Regions from separate parts of the Thauera sp. SWB20 genome, predicted to be linked through region 1. Evidence: predicted binding sites of a transcription regulator. Region 1 holds the regulator's gene; each other region holds the start of a gene.
The links. Region 1 encodes FNR, which switches genes on or off when oxygen is low (the NO sensors DNR and NnrR bind a similar motif). Its sites were predicted from a motif close to TTGANCTAGNTCAA; they were not measured.
Positions count from the first base shown of each region.

Region 2: the regulator FNR is predicted to act here: its motif matches at 1,767-1,780, upstream of paaN (phenylacetic acid degradation protein PaaN).
Region 3: the regulator FNR is predicted to act here: its motif matches at 1,508-1,521, upstream of PO78_RS14575 (hemerythrin domain-containing protein).

Region 1 is NZ_JTDM01000011.1:112,635-115,904, reverse strand. Features, by position in the region: gene PO78_RS02610 (sulfite exporter TauE/SafE family protein) at 1-54, opposite strand, end outside; gene hemN (oxygen-independent coproporphyrinogen III oxidase) at 126-1,517, opposite strand; gene fnr (fumarate/nitrate reduction transcriptional regulator Fnr) at 1,658-2,398, shown strand; gene PO78_RS02595 (SirB2 family protein) at 2,435-2,815, opposite strand; gene PO78_RS02590 (Crp/Fnr family transcriptional regulator) at 2,898-3,270, shown strand, end outside.
Region 2 is NZ_JTDM01000015.1:86,356-89,625, reverse strand. Features, by position in the region: gene paaG (2-(1,2-epoxy-1,2-dihydrophenyl)acetyl-CoA isomerase PaaG) at 1-40, opposite strand, end outside; gene paaN (phenylacetic acid degradation protein PaaN) at 51-1,718, opposite strand; gene paaX (phenylacetic acid degradation operon negative regulatory protein PaaX) at 2,192-3,142, shown strand; gene paaY (phenylacetic acid degradation protein PaaY) at 3,241-3,270, opposite strand, start outside.
Region 3 is NZ_JTDM01000020.1:118,544-121,813, forward strand. Features, by position in the region: gene dsbD (protein-disulfide reductase DsbD) at 1-945, opposite strand, end outside; gene cutA (divalent-cation tolerance protein CutA) at 1,039-1,386, opposite strand; gene PO78_RS14575 (hemerythrin domain-containing protein) at 1,602-2,159, shown strand; gene PO78_RS14580 (Uma2 family endonuclease) at 2,273-2,845, shown strand; gene PO78_RS14585 (histidine phosphatase family protein) at 2,906-3,270, opposite strand, start outside.

The DNA of each region.
Region 1 (3,270 bases):
GGTGCCGCCGAGCAGGCCGATCAGGAAGACGGCGAGATAACCGGTTTCGGGCATGAAGAAGAAAAGGGCCCCGCGGGAAATGCGAGGCCCTCATTCTACGCTGCGGTGCGCAATCCGTGCGGCGTTCAGATCACCCGCGAGTAGCGCTGGCGCTCGCGGTCGGCGCGCAGATAGCGGTCGAACACCATCGCGATGCCGCGCACCAGCAGGCGGCCGCCGGGCTGCACGCTGATCCAGTCGCCGTCGATCTTGACCAGCCCGGCCTTCTCCATTTCCTGCAGATCGGCGAGTTCCTCGGCGAAGTACTCGCGGAAGTTGACCAGGTAGGCGATCTCGATCGACTGCATCGAGAGCTCGAAGTGGCACATCAGCGCCTGGATGATCGCGCGCCGCAGCAGGTCGTCGGCGGTGAGCTCGATGCCGCGCAGCACCGGCAGCTCGTCGCGGTCGAGCGCGTCGTAGTACTCGTCGAGCGTCTTCACGTTCTGCGCGTACACCGGACCGATCTTGCCGATCGCCGACACCCCGAAGGCGAGCAGGTCGCATTCGGCGTGGGTGGAATAGCCCTGGAAGTTGCGGTGCAGGCGGCCCTGGCGCTGGGCGATGGTGAGCTCGTCGTCGGGCTTGGCGAAGTGGTCCATGCCGATATACACGTAGCCCGCCTCGGTGAGCCGGCGGATGCCGAGCTGCAGTAGCGCGAGCTTGGTGTCGGCCGTGGGCATGTCGCCGCTGTTGATGCGGCGCTGCGGCTTGAACAGGCCCGGCAGGTGAGCGTAGCTGTACAGCGAGATGCGGTCGGGCGAGATCTCCAGCACCTGGTCGAGCGTGCGGTCGAAGCTGGTCGGGTTCTGCCGGGGCAGGCCGTAGATCAGGTCCATGCTCACCGATTTGAAGCCGTTGGCGCGCGCGGCGTCGATGACCAGCTTGGTCTCGTCGAAGCTCTGGATACGATTGACCGCCTGCTGCACGTCCTCGGCGAAATCCTGCACGCCCACGCTCATGCGGTTGAAGCCGAGCTCGGCGAGCAGCTTCACGGTGTCGAAATCGACCTTGCGCGGGTCGACCTCGATCGAGTATTCGCCGTTGGGCACCAGCGTGAAGTGCTCGCGCACCGCCGCCATGAGCTCGCGCATCTCGTCGTGCGACAAAAAGGTCGGCGTGCCCCCGCCGAGGTGGAGCTGGGTGACCTGGCGGCTCCCCTCCAGGCAAGCGGCCTGCATCTCGATTTCTTTCGCGAGATATTTCAGGTACTTGGCCGAGCGCCCATGATCCTTGGTAATGATCTTGTTGCAGGCGCAGTAGTAGCAGATCGTGTTGCAGAAGGGGATGTGGAAGTATAATGAGAGCGGTTTGCTTACGCCGCCCACCGCCCGCTTGGCCAGCCAGGCCCGCAGCGCCTCTGCATTGAAGGCTTCGACGAAGCGGTCCGCCGTGGGATAGGACGTGTAGCGCGGCCCGTTGATGTCGAATTTGCGGATCAGTTGCGGGTCGAAGATGAGGTCGGTCTGGCTTTTCATGATCTTGCTGGCGGGCTGTCTGCCGAACAATGGCAGAAGCCTCCGTAATGTTGGTTGACTTGGGTCAACGGGTGTGATTAGCAATCCCGCCACTCCAGCGCAGGCGTCTCTAATGTCAGGAAAGCAGGATTATCGTGCAGATGAGGGCTAGCGTGCCAATTACCGTGGATGGGCTCAAATCGGCCTGTTCGCAGTGCAACCTCGTCGAGTTGTGCCTCCCCTTCGGAATGTCCGATCGTGAGCTGAGCCGGCTCGACGAACTGGTGGGCGCGCGCCGCAAGGTCAAGCGCCAGCACAATCTGTACCGCGCCGGTGACTCCTTCGAGGCGATCTACGCGATCCGCGCGGGCTCGTTCAAGACCGACGTGCTGCTCGAGGACGGTCGCGAACAGGTGACCGGCTTCCAGATGACCGGCGAGATCCTCGGTCTCGACGGCATCAGCACCGAGGCCCACAGCTGCAACGCGGTGGCGCTCGAGGACAGCGAGGTGTGCGTGATCGCCTACGACAAGCTCGAGCAGATGTCGCATGAGATCGAGGGCTTGCAACTTCAGTTCCACAAGGTCATGAGCCGCGAGATCGTGCGCGATCACGGCGTGATGATGCTGCTCGGCTCGATGCGCGCCGAAGAGCGCCTGGCCGCCTTCCTGCTGAACATGTCGCAGCGCTTCACGGCGCGCGGTTTCTCGCCGAGCGAGTTCAACCTGCGCATGACGCGCGAGGAGATCGGCTCCTACCTCGGACTCAAGCTCGAGACGGTGTCGCGCGCCTTCTCGCGCTTCCAGGAGGACGGGCTGATCGCGGTGCAGCAGAAGCACGTACACCTGCTCGACCTCGCCGGCCTCAAGCGCCTGATTCAGCACCAGCACGGCGCGCGCTGAGCACGCCGTGGCCGGGACGACCCGGGGCTCGACGGCTCAGGCGAGGTAGCCGGCGACGTTCTTGCTCAGCGCCACCGACACGATCCACGCATAGACCAGGATCGCACCGGCGAAGGCGGCGAGCCGCACGCCACGGGTACGTCCGCGCTTGAGCGCCAACGTGCCGAGCAGGATGTAGGCGAGCAGGCCGATCACCTTCGCCGTGACCCAGCCGGCGCTGAAGGGGTATTGCCCGATCATTACCGCCAGCGTGATCGCAGACAGCAGCAGCGTGCTGTCGACGAGGTGCGGCAGGAGCCGCGTCAGGCGGTGCTGCAGCAGGGCGTTGCCGGTGAGCATCCAGGTGCCGCGCAGCAGGAAGCCGGCGGCGCTCAGCACGACGCAGGTCACATGCAGGTTCTTGATCAGGTAGTACATCCACGATCCTAACGAAAGCCGGTCAGGGCGCCGCTCGACAACCGGCCGAATTGAAATTGCGTCCCCAGACGGAGAGTTCCAGATGCCCAACACGACCCCGCTCGACATCCCCTCCCTGCTGCGCCGCATCCCGCTGTTCAGCGAACTGTCGGAGGCGGACATCCAGCTGGTCGCGCGCTACACCCGCGAGCGCCAGGTCGCCCGCGGCGAAGTGCTGTTCCAGCGCGGCGACTTGCCGCACGGCTTTTACTTCGTGGTCTCCGGCCAGGTCAAGCTCGCCTTCTCGTCCTCGCAAGGCACCGAGAAGGTGGTCGAGATCATCGGCCCGATGCAGAGCTTCGGCGAGGCCGTGATGTTCATGAACCACCCCTACCCGGTCTTCGCCGAGGCCCTGAGCGAGACCGTGCTGGTGCACGTCGGCCAGGCGGTGGTGAGCGAACTCATCGACCAGGACT
Region 2 (3,270 bases), on a different contig from region 1:
CGCCCGCCTCCACTGCAAACTGGATGTTGTTGTATTCCACGGACGGATCCTCAGACGTGGTAGCGGCGCTGGACGACGCGGAAGCGGTTGGCGACGAAGGCGGAATCCGAATACGAGGCGTTGGCCGACGGGTTGCCGCCGGTGCCGTGGTAATCGGAGAAGGCCGCCGACTGGTTCACGAACACGCCGCCGGTGAGGTTGATCGACAGCGCGACCTTGCCGCGCCAGGTGGCTTCGGTCATCGCGTCGATGACGTCCTGCCTCGTGGAGTAGAGCCCGACGGTGAGCGCGCCGTGGGTCCTGACCACACGCTCGGAGAGCGCGATCCCTGCGGCGGTGTCGGCGACCTTGACGATGAAGCTGATCGGGCCGAAGCGCTCTTCCATGTAGGCCTTCTCGTCGGCGGCGTCGCAGGCGAGCAGCACCGGGGTGCGCACCTTGGCGCCCGGGAACTCGGGGTTGTCGAGCTTCTGCGAGGCCAGCACGACCTTGCCCAGCGCGCCGCTGTTGGCGATGTCGATGCGTTCGGCGGTGTCGGCGGACTGGATCGCGCCGAGCACGGCGTGGGCGACCTCGGGTTTGGACAGGAAGCGCTCGACCGCACGGGCGAGGTCGGCGCAGACCTCGTCGTAGCTCTTGTGGCCGTCCTCGGTGTCGATCCCGCCCGCGGGCACGAAGATCGCCTGCGAGGTGGTGCACATCTGGCCGGAATACAGCGAGAGCGTGAAGGCGAGGTTGCCCAGCATCGCCTTGTAGGAGTCCGTCGAGTCGATGACGATGTTGTTCACGCCGGCGAGCTCTGCATAGACCTGGGCCTGGCGGCAGTTGTCGATCAGCCACTGGCCGAACACGTTGCTGCCGGTGAAGTCGACCGACTGCACCGCCGGGTGGGTGGCGAGCGCCTGGGTGACGCTGCGCTGGGTGGCCACGCACAGGCTCACCAGGTTGGGGTCGATGCCGTTCTCGGCGAGCACGGTGCGGATCGTGCGCACGGTGATCGCCGCCGGCAGGATGGCATTGCTGTGCGCCTTGACGATGACCGCGTTGCCGGTGGCGAGCGCGGCGAACAGGCCCGGGTAGGTGTTCCAGGTCGGGAAGGTGCCGCAGCCGATCACCAGGCCCACGCCGCGGCCGACGATCTGGAAGTGCTTCTTCATGACCAGCGCCGGGTTCTTGCCCTGGGGCTTCTCCCAGGTGGTCTCGGCCGGCACGAAGCTCTGCTCGCGCCAGGCGTAGGTCACGGCCTCGAGGCCGCGATCCTGGGCGTGCGGGCCGCCGGCCTGGAAGGCCATCATCCAGCCCTGGCCGGTGGTCATCATGACCGCGTGGGCGATCTCGAAGCTCTGCTTGTTCAGGCGCTGGAGGATTTCCAGGCAGATGCCGGTGCGGCCGTCGGCGCCCACCGCCTGCCAGCCCTTCATCGCCTCGAGCCCGGCGGCGATCAGCGTCTCCGGGTCGCACACCGGATAGCGCACGTCGAGCGCCACGCCATAGGGCGAGCTCTCGCCGCCATGCCAGCCCGTCTGGCCCGGCTGCCCGAGCTCGAACGGCTTGCCCAGGTGCGCCTCGAAGGCGCGCTTGCCCTCGTCCGGCGCCGCCTCGCCATAGAGCTTGGGGCTCGGCATCTCGGGGAAGGCAGACCAGTAGCCGCGCGTGGCGATGGCGTCGAGGGCGCTTTCGAGGGTGGCGCGGTGCTTTTCGAGCAAGGGGTGGGGCATGGGTCTCTCCGAGTGGGTGGTCTTGTGCTTCAAACGATACAAATCGATTTGATAAATGTCAATACTAGGTATCTATTCTGGAGGGGGTGATCACCTCAAGTTTTGATAGGCGAAACACGTTTAGATATAAGGAAGTCTTTTATAAACAGTTGGATATGTGAAAATTATCGGGGTGTTCCGGCAGCCGTAGCCAGTCGAAAAACCCGGGGCGTCCGCTGCTCTGGACTTGATTTGATACAAGAAGACATAGAAAAATCTAGTATAAGTATCGTATTAATCTCCTTGCTGCCTTGCCCTCCCGCGCACTCGCCCGCACGCATCCAGGCTTCGTGCCCGCGGAATCGGCGTGGCGCTCGTCCTCGAGCCTTGCGTACGCGAGTGCGGCGGCCTCGAAAGCGCGCTCCGGCGCTAGGCGCATCTGCCCGGAATCGATAGACTTCTTGCCCCCAACCGCAGCGCGAACAAGCTCGTCCGTGACCACTTCCATCCAAGATCGCCTTGAAGCGTTCCGCAAGCAAGATCGCGTGCAGGCCGGGTCGCTGATCATTTCCGTCTTCGGCGACGCCGTGCTGCCCCGAGGCGGACGCATCTGGCTGGGCAGCCTGATCCGCTTGCTCGAGCCGCTTGGGCTCAACGAGCGTCTCGTCCGCACATCGGTGTTTCGGCTTGCGCGCGATGAATGGCTGGTCAGCGAGCCTTGCGGCCGCCGTACGGACTATATGCTGACGCCTTCCGGTCTGCAGCGTATCGAGGAGGCGTCGCGCCGCATCTACGCTTCCGCTGCGCAGGGCTGGGATCGTCGCTGGCGGCTGATCCTCGCCGTCGGCGAGCTTGCGGCCAAGGACCGCGAACGCCTGCGCAGGGCGCTGTTCTGGCAGGGCTTCGGCGCCCTCGACGGGGACTGCTTCGTGCATCCGAGCGCGGACCTCATCACCGCCTTCGACGCGCTCGTCGGGGAGGGGTTGGGTGGGCTGCTGCCGCGGCTCAAGCCCCTGATGGCTGCGGATGCGGCCCTGGGTGCGGCGGCCAGCGACGCCGACCTGGTGCATGCGGCATGGAATCTCGAGCGCCTGGCGCAGACCTATCGCGAATTCGTCGACTGCTACCAGCCCGTGCTGGCCCAGCTCCGCGATGGCGCCAGCGAGTCCGGGGATGAGAACGCCTTCCTCATGCGGATGCTGCTGATCCACGACTACCGCCGCCTGCTGCTGCGCGATCCCGGATTGCCCGACGTGCTGCTGGCGAGCGACTGGCCGGGGCAGCGTGCGCGGCTGCTGTGCCGCGAACTCTACCGTCGGCTGCTGGTGCCGTCCGAGCGCCATATCGACGCTCACCTCCGCCTCGCCGACGGCCGCACGCCCGAGGCGTCGCCCCGCCTTCTCGCGCGCTTCCAGGACGCCGACCCGCTGCGCGGCGCCGCCTGAGCGCCGCCAGCCTCTTCCCGCCGGTCGGCGCGCGGCGACCGGGGCGGGGGCGTGCGGGACGCGTTCATGGCCGTGCCGCCCTGCGTGCGCCGCCGGCCTCAGCCTTCCCGCCTGCGCAGTTCCACCAG
Region 3 (3,270 bases), on a different contig from region 1:
GGTGTCGGCCAGCTTGCTCTGCAGCGTGCTGGGCAGCTGCAGCTCGTAGAAGCCGAACATCGACAGCGACAGCAGCACGAACATCAGCGCGAAGGCCGACAGCACCCACACGTTCTGCAGCGCCGCCGACAGCATGGTGCCGGTCATGCCGGCGGCGACCCCGGCGAGCGCGTAGGTCACCGCCATGCCCAGCACGTAGGCGAGCGAGAGCACGAAGGCGCGCGTGTGCGAGACCTTGTTTCCCTGGCCGACGATGATGCCCGACAGGATCGGGATCATCGGGAAGGTGCACGGGGTGAAGGCGAGCAGCAGGCCGAAGCCGAAGAAGCTCAGCAGGATGATCGGCACGCTGGCGCCGGAAAGCAGGCGGGCGATGTCGCCGCTCTCGTCGCTGGAGACGGCGCCGCCGCCGCTGCCGTCCTCCGGCGCGGCAAGCGCGACCGGGGTGGGCGAAGCGGCGCCGCCGGTGCCCGCGCGGCCGCCGAGCACGCTGTCGAGGAAGCCGCCCGCCTTCTTCGGCGGCGCGGCGAGGTCGATCGAGGCCTGCTGCGTGGTGGGCGGATAGCAGATGCCGCCATCCCAGCAGCCCTGGCTGGTGGCGAAGAGCTCGAAGCGGGTGGTGCCGGCGGGCGCCTGTACCGGGACCAGGATGCGCAGCTCGCCGCGGTGGGTCTCGACCTCGCCGAAGAAGTCGTCCTTGTGCTTCTTGCCCGCGGGCTTTTCCATCGCGCCGAAGCCCACGCCGGCGGGCTCGGCCTCGAAGCGGAACTTGTCGCCGTAGAGGTAGTAGTCCTTGGCGATCTCGAACACCACCTCGATGGTCTGCGCGTCGAGCGCCTGCGCGCGCATCGCGAAGGCCTTCTCGGGCTCGATCGGGTTGGCGCGCGCGGCGGCGGGCAGGAGCAGGCTCGCGATCAGGGCGAGCAGGAGGAAAAGGCGGTGCATCGTGGTCTTCTAGGCGGCGGTGGGCGGGCGCGCTGCGGCGCCTGCGGACGGGTCGATCGGGCGGGGCGATGCCGGGGACGCGCCGGCGGGCGTTCAGTCGTCGTCCCTCGTTCCGGCGGCGACCCAGTCGAGATAGCCGGGCAAGCCCTGCGTCACAGGGACCGCGACGATCTCCGGAAGTTCGTAGGGGTGGTGGGCCCGGATCGCCGCCTCCAGCGCGGCGTAGCGCGCCGGCGTGGTCTTGATCAGCAGCGGTACCTCGGTCGCGGTCCCGGTCGCACCCTGCCAGCGATACACCGAGGTGCAGGGCGCGAGCATGTTCACGCAGGCGGCGAGCTGCCGGTCGATCAGCGTGTTCGCCAGGGCCTCGGCGCTGGCGGCGTCGGGCAGGTTCGTGAAGACGAGCAGGGCGCGCGGCGTGGTGGCTGAGCTGGCGGGCATGGTGGCGGATCCGTCGTGGAACGCCCGCGATTATCCCGCAGCGCGGGCGCGGACGCCCTGCGCGGGATCAAGCACGGCAATGCCGGGTGACGCCGGTGTCGCGGATGGATCCGGCGCGGATTTGATCTGTGCCATGGAAGTCCATCATGCACCTGTATTAGCGTCGGAATCCTTCACGCATCGGCCGCCCTCCGCGGCTCCATCCGGAGCACATCATGTTCCTGCTCGACTGGCTGTTCGGCAAGCACCAGGCCAAGGCGGAGGCCGCGCCCTCGTCCGCCACGGTTCCTGCCCCCGAACCCGCGCATTCCATGGAGGACTCCGAGAGCTTCGCTCCCGGCACCACCATCCGCTACAGCCCCGAACTGGTCGAGCGCCTGGTGCGCGATCATCGTCTGATGCTCGAACGCTTCGGCGCCATCCGCGAGGCCGCGCATGCGGGGCGCTTCGACGAGGTCGTGCCCCTGCTCGAGCGCTTCCGCGTCGACCTGCACGCCCATCTGCTGGTCGAGAACGTGCGCCTGTACGTGTATCTCGAGCACACCCTCGCCGACGATCCGGTGAGCCACGCGCTGATGCACGAGTTCCGCCACGACATGGACGAGATCGGCAAGAAGGTGATCGCCTTCCTCGCCCGCTACGTCCGCCTCGGCGAAGACCCGGCGCTCGCCGCGAGCTTCGCCGCCGACCTCGAGCGCGTCGGAGCCGTGCTGGTCGATCGCATCCAGCGCGAGGAGGACACCTTGTATCCGCTCTATGCGCCGGTGAGCTGAGCCGCTGCACTCGTCGTCCGACGACCCGGAAGACGGGCCTCTCGATTGCCTGTCCCGTCCCTCGCCGCTATGCTCGAAGCGCAAACCGCAACGAATTGCAGCGAGGACGCCCGATGAGCCTGCCCCAGCCCAAGATCCCGTTCGGCCCCGACGACTACCTGGCCTGGGAACAGGATCAGCCCATCCGCAGCGAATACGTCGATGGCGAGGTCTTCGCCATGAGCGGCGCGTCGGACGCGCACGGTACGGCAGCCGGCAACCTTTTCGCCGGCCTGCATGCGCATCTGCGCGGTACCCCCTGCAAGCCCTTCATCGCCGACATGAAGGTCCACGTCGAGGCGGCCAACAGCTTCTTCTACCCCGACATCCTCGTGACCTGCGACCCGCGCGACCGCAGCGCCGAGGCCAGCCACGTCAAGCGTCACCCGCTGCTGATCGTCGAGCTGCTCTCGCCGTCCACCGAGGCCTACGACCGCGGCAACAAGTTCGCCGCCTACCGCACGCTGGCTGCGCTGCAGGAATATGTACTCGTCTCGCTCGAAGAGCGTCGTATCGAGGTCTTCCGGCGCGACGACAGTGGGCACTGGGTGCTCTACCCCTTCGCCCTCGACGAGCAACTGGAACTCGCGAGCGTCGGCCTGCGCTGCCCGGTGGCCGAGGTCTTCGAAGGGGTGGAGGGCGAGTAGCGCGGGTGGGCGTTTTCGCCGTCCCCGCGATGCACGGCAGGAAAAGGCGAGCCGGCTGTCTCAATCGGTCCGGATGCGGCCGGCCACGCTCGGCGTGTCGCCGTCGACCCGCAGCACGATGATCTCGCCCGAGGCCGGAAACACCCCCGTCAGCGCGGTGATGTTCACCTGATGCGTCACCAGCACCAGCGGCAAGGGACTGCGCGCGCGTTCCCCGATCAGCGCGCGGACCGCAGCGGTGTGCCGCGCCTCCTCGCCGCGGTCGGCGAAGAACGAGTTCAGCCCCGGGAACGCCACCACCTCGCCCAGCGCCAGTTCGCGCGCCGTATCGAGGCAGCGACACCACTGGCTGGAGAACACCGCCGCGGTGGCGATGCCGTTGGCGCGGAAGCGCTCGCCGATCGCGCGCGCCTGCGCCCGACCCT